Cryptosporangium aurantiacum: one gene and its partner. Each later gene encodes a partner of the first gene's protein in a complex. Links are inferred from orthologs where the notes say so. Each region holds a gene or a part of one and is shown on either strand. Other genes may lie near its edges.

Region 1 (5,770 bases):
CGGTGGGACCGGCGGGCCGGACGATGCGCCGCCAGCATCGGCGGCGACCGGGACCCTGCCGGGAGTTAACCCTACCAACGCCTACCCAGCGTTCCCCGCCGCGCAAACGCGGCGCAACCGCCGCGCTGAACGCCGCGCGGCGCCGCTGCGGACGGTGACCGTCCTGCGGCGGCGCCGCGCCGGGCGTCCGAATGAAAGACCTACGCGGGACCGCCCGGCGCACCGTGGCAGCGCTTGTACTTCTTGCCCGAGCCACACGGGCAGGGCGCGTTCCGCGACGGACCCGCACCGACCTTCTGCCCCGGCGACGCCGCCTTCCGGCCCCCGGACGTCCCGGACGACCCGGCCGCCGCACCCAGCGGCGATTCGGTCGCCACCGCGACACCGCCACCGGTGCCGGCCTCGCCGTCGATCGTCGGCGAGCTGTACTGCAGCGGCTGGTTCGACGGGCGCGGCTTGATCAGCCCCTGCACCTCGACGTGCCGCTCGATCGGCGTCTCCACGGTGGGCGAGTCGTCGGCCGACGGAGCCGGTGCGGGCGCTTCCTCGGTCTGGATCTCGGCGTGGAAGAGCAGCCGGATCGACTCCTCCTTGATGCCCTCCATCATCCCGTTGAAGAGATCGAAGCCCTCACGCTGGTACTCGACCAGCGGGTCGCGCTGGGCGTAGGCCCGCAGGCCAATGCCCTCCTGGAGGTAGTCCATCTCGTAGAGGTGCTCGCGCCACTTCCGGTCGAGCACCGCGAGCACGATCTGCCGCTCGGCGTCGCGCATGAGCTCGGAACCGAGCTCCTTCTCGCGGAGGTCGTACGCCGACTGCGCGTCCTCGGTGAGCCGCGCGATCAGCAGCTCGGCGTCGATCGCCTCGCGCCCGCCGACCTCCTCCTCGAGCTCCTCCAGCGTGAACGAGACCGGGTAGATCAGGTTGAGGCTCTTGAACAGCTCCTCGAGGTCCCAGTCCTCGGCGTACCCCTCACCGGTGGTGGCGCCGACGTACGCCTCGACGATGTCGTCCAGCATGTGCCGCATCTGCTCCTGCAGGTCGGCACCGTCCAACACCTGCTTGCGCTCGGCGTAGATCACCTGGCGCTGCTTGTTGAGCACCTCGTCGTACTTGAGGACGTTCTTCCGCGCCTCGGCGTTCTGCTGCTCGATCTGGGTCTGCGCCGACTGGATCTGGCGGCTGACCATCTTCGACTCGATCGGGACGTCGTCCGGGATGTTGAGGCGGTCCATGATCGCCTCGACCGCACCGGAGTTGAACCGTCGCATCAGGTCGTCACCGAGCGACAGGTAGAACCGGGACTCACCGGGGTCACCCTGCCGACCCGACCGGCCACGCAGCTGGTTGTCGATCCGCCGCGACTCGTGCCGCTCGGTGCCGAGGACATACAGGCCGCCGGCGTCGGTGACCTTCTCGGCCTCCTCCTCGACCTCTTCCTTGACCCGTTCGATCGTGGCCTCGAGCAGCTCGTCCCAGTCCTCGTCGTCCGGGGTGTGGCCACCGTTGCGCAGCTCGGCAGCGGCCAGGAACTCCGGGTTGCCGCCGAGCATGATGTCGGTACCACGGCCGGCCATGTTCGTCGCGACCGTGACCGCACCCTCGCGCCCGGCCTGGGCGATGATCTCGGCCTCACGCGCGTGGTTCTTCGCGTTCAGCACCTCGTGCCGGATACCGCGCCGGTTGAGCATCGTCGACAGGTACTCGGACTTCTCGACGCTGGTGGTGCCGACCAGGACCGGCTGGCCGTTGGCGTGCCGCTCGGCGATGTCCTCGACGACCGCCTCGAACTTCGCCGGTTCGGTCTTGTAGACGACGTCCGCCTTGTCGAGCCGGATCATGTCCCGGTGCGTCGGGATCGGCACGACGCCGACGCTGTAGGTCTTCTGGAACTCGCCGGCCTCGGTCATGGCCGTACCGGTCATGCCACCGAGCTTGTCGTACAGCCGGAAGTAGTTCTGCAGCGTGATCGTGGCGAGCGTCTGGTTCTCGTCCTTGATGTTCACGCCTTCTTTGGCCTCGATGGCCTGGTGCATGCCCTCGCTGTAACGACGGCCGTGCAGCACGCGACCGGTGAACTCGTCGACGATCAGGACTTCACCGTCGACAACGATGTAGTCCTTGTCCTTCTTGAAGAGCTCCTTGGCCTTCAGCGCGTTGTTCAGGTAGCCGATCAGCGGCGTGTTGACGGCCTCGTACAGGTTGTCGATGCCGAGCTGGTCCTCGACCTTCTCGACGCCCTCCTCGCTGATGCCGACCGTGCGCTTGCCCTCGTCGACCTCGTAGTCCCGGTCACGCCGCAGCCGCGGGACGATCCGGGCGAACTCGGTGTACCAGCGCGCCGACTGCTCAGCCGGGCCGGAGATGATCAGCGGCGTACGGGCCTCGTCGATCAGGATCGAGTCGACCTCGTCGACGATCGCGAAGAAGTGACCGCGCTGGACCAGCTCCTGGCCGGAACCGGCCATGTTGTCGCGCAGGTAGTCGAAGCCGAACTCGTTGTTCGTGCCGTATGTGATGTCGCACTCGTACGCGGCCTTGTGCGCGCCGGGCAGCGCGTTCGGCAGGATCGTGCCGACCGAGAGCCCGAGGAACCGGTGGATCCGGCCCATCCACTCGGCGTCACGTTGTGCCAGGTAGTCGTTGACCGTGACGACGTGGACGCCCTTGCCTGCCAGCGCGTTCAGGTACGCCGGGAGCACACAGGTGAGGGTCTTGCCCTCACCGGTCTTCATCTCGGCGATGTTGCCCAGGTGCAGCGCCGCGCCACCCATCAGCTGGACGTCGTAGTGCCGCTGCCCGAGCACGCGCCTGGCGCCCTCGCGAGCGACGGCGAACGCTTCGGGGAGCAGGTCGTCGAGCGTCTGGCCGTCCGCGTACCTCTCTTTGAACTGGTCGGTCAGTTCGCGCAGCTCCGCGTCCGTCAGGTCCGTGTACTCGTCCTCGATCGAGTTCACGGTGTCGGCTATCGCCTTGAGACGGCGAATGATCCGCCCCTCGCCGGCGCGGAGGATCTTCTCGAAGATCACGGGTTCGGTCAGCTCCCTCAGATGTCCTACCGCCATCGTAGGCGCGGGCGTGCGGCGGCGGGCCTCCCGCGCTACGCGGCCAGCCGTCCACCGGTCGGGGCACACGGCCAAAAACATGTCACAGCCCACCCAGTAAACCGCAGCGGCGAGCCGACGGTTCCCGGGAGCGGCAACCTGTGGGTCACCGGCGTCCGCGGAACTCCGAACAATAGTCGGGCCGGGACATTTTGCCGAAGATTTCCCCGTTTGCGCCGTACCCAGTGCTGCCCGCACCGGGTCGAGCGGCCAGGATGTCGGGGTGGACACCGTGGAGATCGCCGCCGGCCGCTTCCAACTGCGGCCGTGCCAGGCCGTCGACGCCGACTGGATCTTCCGCGCCTGCCAGGACCCCGCAATCCAGCGCTGGACCCGCGTCCCCACCCCCTACCGCCTCGACGACGCCGTCGCGTACGCCACCGAGTACGTCGAAGAATCCTGGAAGTCGGGTCGGGCGGCACCGTTCGGCGTGTTCGACGCGGTCAGTGGCGAGGGGCTCGGCACGGTCGGCCTGGTATCGATGGACCTTCCCGAGGGGCTCGCCGAGGTCGGCTACTGGGCCGCTCCCTGGGCTCGCCGCCGCGGCGTGGCGACCGCGAGCACGCTGGCCGTCGCCCGCTGGGCGTTCGGCGCGCTCGGGGTGGCGCGGCTCTGCTGGCTCGCCGAGGTCGGCAACGACGGCTCCCGCGCCGTCGCCGAGCGCGCCGGTTTCACCGTCGAGGGGGTTCTGCGAGATCGCATCCGGCGCCGTGACGGTTCCCGCGCGGATGCCTGGATCGGCTCGTTGTTGCCCTCCGACCTCTAGATCGACGCCGTCCGGCGAGCCACCGTGGGCGGGTTCCGCTCCGCCGTCGGGGTCCAGGCCCGTGCCCTCGCGTCCCCGCCGTAGACACGAAGCGGACGCCCGGCGCGCTGCCGAGCGTCCGCATGACGCTGTTGCATTTGCATTTGCTACGGCGGTGGAGCCCGCCGGCCGCTAGATCCCCAGGCAGATGACTCCGTAGTCGTAGCCTTTGCGGCGGTAGACGACGCTCGGCCGACCAGTGTCCTTGTCGTTGAAGAGGTAGAAGTCGTGCCCGACGAGTTCCATCTCGAAGAGGGCGTCGTCGACGGTCATCGGCTCACCGGGGTGCTCCTTGGTGCGGACGATCCGGCACGGACCGTCCTCCCACTCGTCGAGTACAGCGACCGACCCGTGCTCCTCCAGCGTGGGTTCCGAGCCGTTCGGCAGCGCCCACATCGGCGCCGGCAGCTCTGCGGTCGCTTCCGCCATCGCCGAGGCGACCGAGACGGGGGTGCGACGACCGTGGTGAACGCGCCTGCGGTCAGCGGCGCGACGGAGACGGTTCTCCAGCTTCGTGATCGCGAGGTCCAATGCGGAGTAGAAATCCGCTGCAGCGGCTTCGCTGCGAATCACCGGACCCCGGGTTTTGACGGTGATCTCGACCCGCTGGCAAGTCTGCGCTTGCCGACGGTTCGGTTCGTGGAACAGTTCGACGTCGATACGAATCAATTTCTGGTCGTAGCGCTCGACGCGAGAGAGCTTTTCACTCACGTTCTGCCGGTAGTGATCGGGCACCTCGACGTTACGACCCTTGACGACGATGTCCACACGTACCTCCACGCTTCCGCGAACTGGTCAGCCGGCCCGACTCCGGGCGGCTTTCTCAACGAGGTACCGGTCACCCTTGCCCGTCACACGGGGCGGGAGGGAACCGGTGAGCGGCGACCTCCCCTCGATGTCATCCATCTACTCAGGGCGAGAACTGCTGTGGAACCTGACGCTAACTCTTCGGGGTAGGGGTCGTCACCCCTCCACTCCGACCAATTCATCCGGTTTGCTCAAACCGTATGCTTGTCATGCCTGGTGACCGGGTTTTCGGTTCCATCAGAATGGAATCAGACACCGCGCGTGGCGACACGCTGTACGAGCAGTCTGCACCCACTCCGCAACTTTGGCGCTACCTATCGTGACGAACACCGTTCGCGTCGGGTACCCGACGCGAGGTCGCTGCGACGAGGGCCGCGGCCCGCACCACGAACCCGCCCGCCTCCGCCGCTCGGCAGGCCTCCGCGAGCGTCGCGCCGGTCGTGACGATGTCGTCGACCAGCACGATCGTGCTGCCTTTCGGAGTGCGGTGGTGCCGCCAGGGACGTGCGCCGACCGGCCGGAATGCCCCCGCGATGTTCTCGCGGCGCTCGGCGGCGGTGAGCCCTACCGAGTCGGACGGCGTGCGACGCAGCGTGAGCAGCGAGGCGGCACGCACCGGGTACCCGCGCTGACGCAGCGTGGCGGCGGCGCAGCGAGCCAGCCGAGCCATGTGGTCGCCGTGGCGTTCCCGGATCGCCGCTGCCGAGGACGGCACCGGCACCAGCACCACCGGCCCCGCGCCGCCGGGCCAACCCCCGGCGGCGGAGAGGGCCACCGTTACGGCCGCTGCCAGGCGGGCGCCGAGCGGGCGGGCCAGCGCACGGTGGCCACGCTCCTTGTAGGCGATCAGCGCCGAGCGCAACGCCCCGCCGTACACCCCCGCCGCGACGCAGATCGCCGGGCCGTCCCCACCCGGCCGGTCGCAGGCCGGGACGAGCGACGGCTGGGTGTGCAGCGCGGACCGCCCGCACACCGGGCAGAGCGGCCCGTCGGGGCCACGACAGCCCACGCACCGCACCGGCAGCACCAGGTCGAGCACGTCCCGCCACACGCC
Region 2 (5,319 bases), on another replicon or contig:
TTCCGACCTCGAGTTCGCGCTCGGGTTCAGCCACCCGGTCACCGTCCGGCCGCCGGAGGGAATCTCCTTCCGCGTCGAGAAGCCGACCCAGTTCGTGGTCGAGGGCATCGACAAGCAGCTGGTGGGCGAGGTCGCCGCCAACATCCGCAAGATTCGTCCGCCGGAGCCTTACAAGGGCAAGGGCGTTCGATACCAGGGCGAGAACGTCCGGCGTAAGGCCGGAAAGGCAGGTAAGTGATGGCTGCGTCTCTGCTTCAGCGCAAGTCCGGCGCCGGCGTCTCCGCCGTCCGCCGGGTGGGCAAGGCGCGTCGCCACTTCCGCCTGCGGAAGAAGGTCGTCGGCACCGAGGCCCGTCCGCGTCTGGTCGTCACCCGGTCGACGCGACACATCTACGCCCAGGTCATCGACGACACGGCCGGCCGCACGGTCGCCTCGGCGTCGACCCTGGACGTGTCGATCCGCGGTGGCGAGGGCGACAAGTCGGCCCTCGCCAAGAAGGTCGGCGCGCTGGTCGCCGAGCGGGCGAAGGCGGCCGGTGTCGACGCGGTCGTGTTCGACCGCGGCGGCAACAAGTACCACGGGCGGATCGCGGCTCTGGCCGACGCTGCCCGCGAAGGTGGGCTGGAGTTCTGATGATCGCCAGCACCGAAAACACTTACGAGGGGAACGTCTGATGCCTGGTCAGCAGCGCCGAGGCGGTGGAGGCGGGGACCGCCGGGACCGCCGCGACGGCGGGCGGGGCGGAGCGGCCCCGGAGAAGTCGCCTCACATCGAGCGCGTCGTCGCCATCAACCGTGTGGCGAAGGTCGTCAAGGGTGGTCGTCGCTTCAGCTTCACCGCGCTGGTCGTGGTGGGCGACGGTGACGGCACCGTGGGTGTCGGTTACGGCAAGGCGAAGGAGGTGCCGGCCGCCATCGCCAAGGGCGTGGAGGAGGCCAAGAAGCACTTCTTCAAGGTGCCGCGGATCGGCTCGACCATCGCTCACCCGGTTCAGGGTGAGGACGCCGCCGGCGTCGTCCTGCTGAAGCCCGCCAGCCCCGGTACCGGTGTCATCGCCGGTGGTCCGGTGCGCGCGGTGCTGGAGTGCGCCGGCATTCACGACATCCTGAGCAAGAGCCTCGGTTCGTCCAACGCGATCAACATCGTGCACGCCACGATCGCGGCGCTGAAGATGATCGAGCGTCCCGAGGCGATCGCGGCCCGCCGCGGTCTGCCGCTCGAGGACGTCGCTCCCGCGGCGCTGCTGCGGGCTCGGGCCGGAGGGGAGTGACATGGCACGCCTCAAGGTCACCCAGATCCGGTCGGTGATCGGCACCAAGCAGAACCAGCGTCACACGCTGCGCTCGCTGGGGCTCAAGCGGATCAACGACGTCGTCGTGAAGGAAGACCGCCCCGAGATGCGCGGCATGGTGCACACCGTGCGGCACCTCGTGACGGTCGAGGAGGTCGAGTAACGCCATGGCCCTCAAGGTCCATCACCTGAAGCCGGCCCCCGGCGCCCACACCCCGAAGACCCGTGTGGGTCGCGGAGAGGGCTCCAAGGGTAAGACGGCTGGTCGCGGTACCAAGGGAACCAAGGCCCGCTACCAGGTTCCGGCGCGCTTCGAGGGTGGGCAGATGCCCATCCACATGCGACTGCCGAAGCTGAAGGGCTTCAAGAACCGGTTCCGCGTGGAGTACCAGGTCGTCAACCTGGACCGGCTCGCCGAGCTGTTCCCGGACGGCGGCGAGATCGGCCCGGAGGAGCTCGCGCTCGCCGGTGCCGTTCGCCCGAACCGCCTGGTCAAGATCCTGGGCGACGGCGACCTCGGTGGCGTCAAGCTCACCGCGTCGGCGCACAAGTTCTCGGCCACCGCCAAGGAGAAGATCCTGGCGGCCGGCGGCACGGTCAACGAGATCACCGAAAGCTGAACCACTGCGGCGTCCGGCCCGGGCGGAACTCGCCCGGGCCGGACGCCGTTGGTCTCTATGGCTCCTCAGGCCCCTCTCAGGGAGCTGTGCTCACGCCGAGATTCGACGTGGGCCATCGGAGACCGACCGACTGTTAGAGTCGCACCACAGGCCCGCGCCTGACGGCGGAGCGGGCTGCCCCGACCACACTGGGCCGCGGCTGACCTCTCTGGGTCACCGGCCTGACCGATCAGCGGGCCACGACGATGGGTCCGTGCGCAGGAGGACTTGTGCTCGCCGCCTTCGGTAGGGCGTTTCGTACGCCCGACCTGCGCAAGAAGATTTTCTTCACGCTGTTCATCATTGCGATCTACCGAGTCGGCGCCACGCTGCCGTCACCAGGCGTGTCCGTCACCAACATCAATCAGTGCATCGACCAGCTCAAGACTGGTGGTGGCAGCGAGGTCCTGACGCTGCTGAACCTGTTCAGCGGAGGCGCACTCCTCCAGCTGTCGGTGTTCGCGCTGGGGATCATGCCGTACATCACGGCCAGCATCATCCTGCAGCTGCTCGTCGTGGTCATTCCGCGGCTCGAGCAGCTGCGCAAGGAAGGCCAGGCGGGTCAGGCCAAGATCACGCAGTACACGCGTTATCTGACTATCGGCCTGGCCGTTCTCCAGTCGACCGGTTACATCGCGCTCGCCCGGAGCGGCAACCTGTTCCAGGGCTGCAACCTCTCGATCATCCCGAGCAACACCGCCCAGCCGCAGTGGCTGACGCTGACCACGCTGGTCCTGACGATGACCGCGGGTACGGCAGTGGTCATGTGGCTCGGCGAGCTGATCACGGACCGCGGCGTCGGCAACGGCATGTCGGTCCTGATCTTCACCTCGATCGCGGCGCGCATGCCGTACGAGGGCAACAACATCCTGGAGACCAAGGGCGGTCTGGTCTTCAGCATCGTGCTGGTGATCGTTCTGGTCGTCATCGCGCTCGTCGTCTTCATCGAGCAGGCGCAGCGGCGGATTCCGGTCCAGTACGCGAAGCGGATGATCGGCCGGCGAATGTACGGCGGCACGTCCACCTACATCCCGCTGAAGGTGAACCAGGCCGGCGTCATTCCGGTGATCTTCGCCTCATCGCTGCTCTATCTGCCGCAGCTGTTCAGTCAGCTCGGTGACCCGGAAAACCCGGGTTCGGTGCAGCGATTCGTGGACAAGTGGATTACGCCCGCGGACTCGTGGCTCCACATCCTGCTCTATTTCGGCTTGATCGTCTTCTTTACGTACTTCTACGTGGCGATCACGTTCAATCCGACCGAGGTCGCGGACAACATGCGGAAGTTCGGTGGCTTCGTGCCGGGCATCCGGCCCGGTCGGCCCACCGCGGAGTACCTCGGCTACATTCTGAGCAGGATCACCCTGCCGGGGTCGATCTACCTGGGTATCATCGCGGTTCTTCCGAACTTGTTCATCTCCCTGCTCGATGACGGCGGCAACAACACGCAGAACTTCCCCTTCGGGGGTACGGCGGTACTGATCATCGTCGGTGTCGGTCTCGAGACCGTTAAACAGATCGAGAGCCAGCTCATGCAGCGCAACTACGAAGGTTTCCTCCGCTAGTGCGGCTGGTACTGGTCGGCCCCCCGGGTGCGGGCAAGGGGACTCAGGCCGAGTTCATCGCAGCTCACCTCTGCGCGCCCAAGATCTCTACCGGTGACCTCTTCCGCTACAACGTGGGCCAGGGGACGCCGTTGGGTGTCGAGGCGAAGAAATACATGGACGCCGGTCAGCTCGTGCCGGACGAGATCACGATCAACATGGTGCGGCAGCGTCTCGCCGAGCCGGATGCGGTGGACGGGTTCCTGCTCGACGGGTTCCCGCGGAACGTCCCGCAGGCCGAGGTGCTCGACGACATGCTCAAGGAGCTCGGCGTCAAGATCGACGTCGTGCTCGAGCTCGTGGTCGAGGACGACGAGGTGATCCGGCGGCTCTCCGGGCGGCGTACCTGCCGGGGCTGCGGAAAGATCTGGCACGTCGAGTTCGACCCGACGACGGTCGAGGGCGTGTGCGACCGGTGCGACGGTCAGCTGTTCCAGCGGGACGACGACAAGCCGGAGACGATCGCTAAGCGGCTCGAGGTCTACCACGAGCAGACCGAGCCGCTCGTCGACTTCTACAGCGCCCAGGGCAAGCTGGTGGGGATCGACGCCACCGGCCCGGTCGAGGACGTCACCGACCGCGCCATCGACGCGCTAGCGCCGTTCGAGTAGAAGAATTCGCATCCGAGCGGGCCAGGCTTTCGCCTGGCCCGCTCTGCGTTCTGGGGCGACTTTCGCTCCAAGCCTGCTTCGCGGACGCCCGGCAGCGCACCGTCGCGGACGCCGAGCTAGTGTCGAATCCGTGTTCAGGACGCAGGAGATCCAGCTCAAGTCGCCCGCCGACATCACGTTGATGCGTGCCGCCGGGCTCGTCGTCGGGAAGACGCTGGAGCGTCTGCGCGCCGCGGTGGCCCCCGGCGTCTCGACCGCCGACCTCGACGCGATCGCCGAAGACTCGATCCGCTCGCTGGGCGGGATCCCGTCCTTCAAGGGCTACCACGGCTTCCCCGCATCGATCTGCGCGTCGGTCAACGACCAGGTCGTGCACGGCATCCCGCGCAAGTCCCAGGTGCTCGAGGACGGCGACCTGATCTCGATCGACTGCGGCGCGATCGTCGACGGCTGGCACGGCGACTCGGCGATCACCGTCGGCGTGGGCACGGTCGACGCTGCCTACCTGAAGATGGCGCAGGTCTGCGAGGACGCGATGTGGGCCGGGTTCGCGGCCGCGCGCGTCGGAGGCCGGCTCACCGACATCAGCCACGCCGTCGAGACCGCGGTCCGCGCCGGCGGTAAGTACGGGATCGTCAAGCACTACGGTGGCCACGGCATCGGCACCGAGATGCACCAGGATCCGCACGTCCTCAACTACGGCAAGCCGGGACGCGGGCCGAAGCTGCGGGTCGGGATGGCGCTGGCGATCGAGCCGATGATCACGATGGCCGACCCGGAGACCGATGAGCTGGAGGACGGCTGGACGGTGGTGACCGTCGACGGCTCGCGCGCGGCGCACACCGAACACACGTTTGTCCTGACCGACGACGGCCCGTGGGTGCTGACCGCGCTGGACGGCGGCGTTTCCCGCCTCGGCGACGCGGTCACCCGGCAGCAACCCCGCGACTGAGCGACACTGGAGCCATGTCGTCCCCGTTACCCGACGTGCCGGAACCGAGGCGTCCCGATGTTCGGGTAGGGGACGCCGAGCGCCAGGCCGTCGTCACTCGTCTGAAGGCAGCCCTCGACGAGGGCAGGCTCGACCTCCACGAGTTCGACGAGCGGGCTGCGGCGGCCTACGCCGCGAAGACCGAGTCGGACCTCACACCGCTCAC

What was found.
Region 2: the proteins of secA (region 1) and secY are in contact, whole or in part, in a crystal structure (PDB 3DIN), measured with the Thermotoga maritima proteins. The link is inferred for Cryptosporangium aurantiacum from one-to-one orthologs. Residues at the interface, in WP_004082002.1 of Thermotoga maritima: Glu261, Ala262, Arg263, Lys300, Ala301, Arg302, Thr303, Ile304, Ile305, Leu323, Tyr324, Asp325, Pro326, Val329, Ser330, Tyr333, Ile336, Lys340, Phe345, Val349, Glu363, Phe364, Tyr374, Ser375, Gly376, Gly377, Glu393, Ile395, Thr482, Ser483; in WP_004081795.1 of Thermotoga maritima: Glu108, Gly109, Glu110, Glu111, Ala236, Glu237, Arg238, Arg239, Ile240, Thr241, Ile242, Gln243, Tyr244, Ala245, Arg246, Arg247, Val248, Thr249, Gly250, Arg251, Arg252, Val253, Tyr254, Gly256, Ala257, Ser258, Thr259, Tyr260, Leu261, Pro262.

The regions. Positions count from the first base shown.
Region 1 is NZ_FRCS01000028.1:37,957-43,726, forward strand. What follows is about bases 1-3,436. They hold secA (preprotein translocase subunit SecA), read right to left. Parts: upstream 3,066-3,436; coding sequence 201-3,065; downstream 1-200. Other genes in these bases: BUB75_RS41790 (GNAT family N-acetyltransferase), read left to right, coding at 3,328-3,436. Outside these bases: more of BUB75_RS41790, read left to right, coding at 3,437-3,870; hpf (ribosome hibernation-promoting factor, HPF/YfiA family), read right to left, coding at 4,042-4,677; BUB75_RS41800 (ComF family protein), read right to left, coding at 5,027-5,767. UniProt on the Escherichia coli protein: Required for protein export, interacts with the SecYEG preprotein conducting channel.
Region 2 is NZ_FRCS01000005.1:511,312-516,630, reverse strand. The notes cover bases 1,362-4,346. They hold secY (preprotein translocase subunit SecY), read left to right. Parts: upstream 1,362-2,180; coding sequence 2,181-3,512; downstream 3,513-4,346. Other genes in these bases: map (type I methionyl aminopeptidase), read left to right, coding at 4,293-4,346; BUB75_RS20015 (adenylate kinase), read left to right, coding at 3,512-4,162; rplO (50S ribosomal protein L15), read left to right, coding at 1,459-1,911; rpmD (50S ribosomal protein L30), read left to right, coding at 1,362-1,454. In the rest of the region: rplF (50S ribosomal protein L6), read left to right, coding at 1-238; rplR (50S ribosomal protein L18), read left to right, coding at 238-633; rpsE (30S ribosomal protein S5), read left to right, coding at 674-1,270; more of rpmD, read left to right, coding at 1,272-1,361; more of map, read left to right, coding at 4,347-5,114; BUB75_RS20005 (DUF1707 SHOCT-like domain-containing protein), read left to right, coding at 5,129-5,319. UniProt on the Escherichia coli protein: The central subunit of the protein translocation channel SecYEG. Consists of two halves formed by TMs 1-5 and 6-10.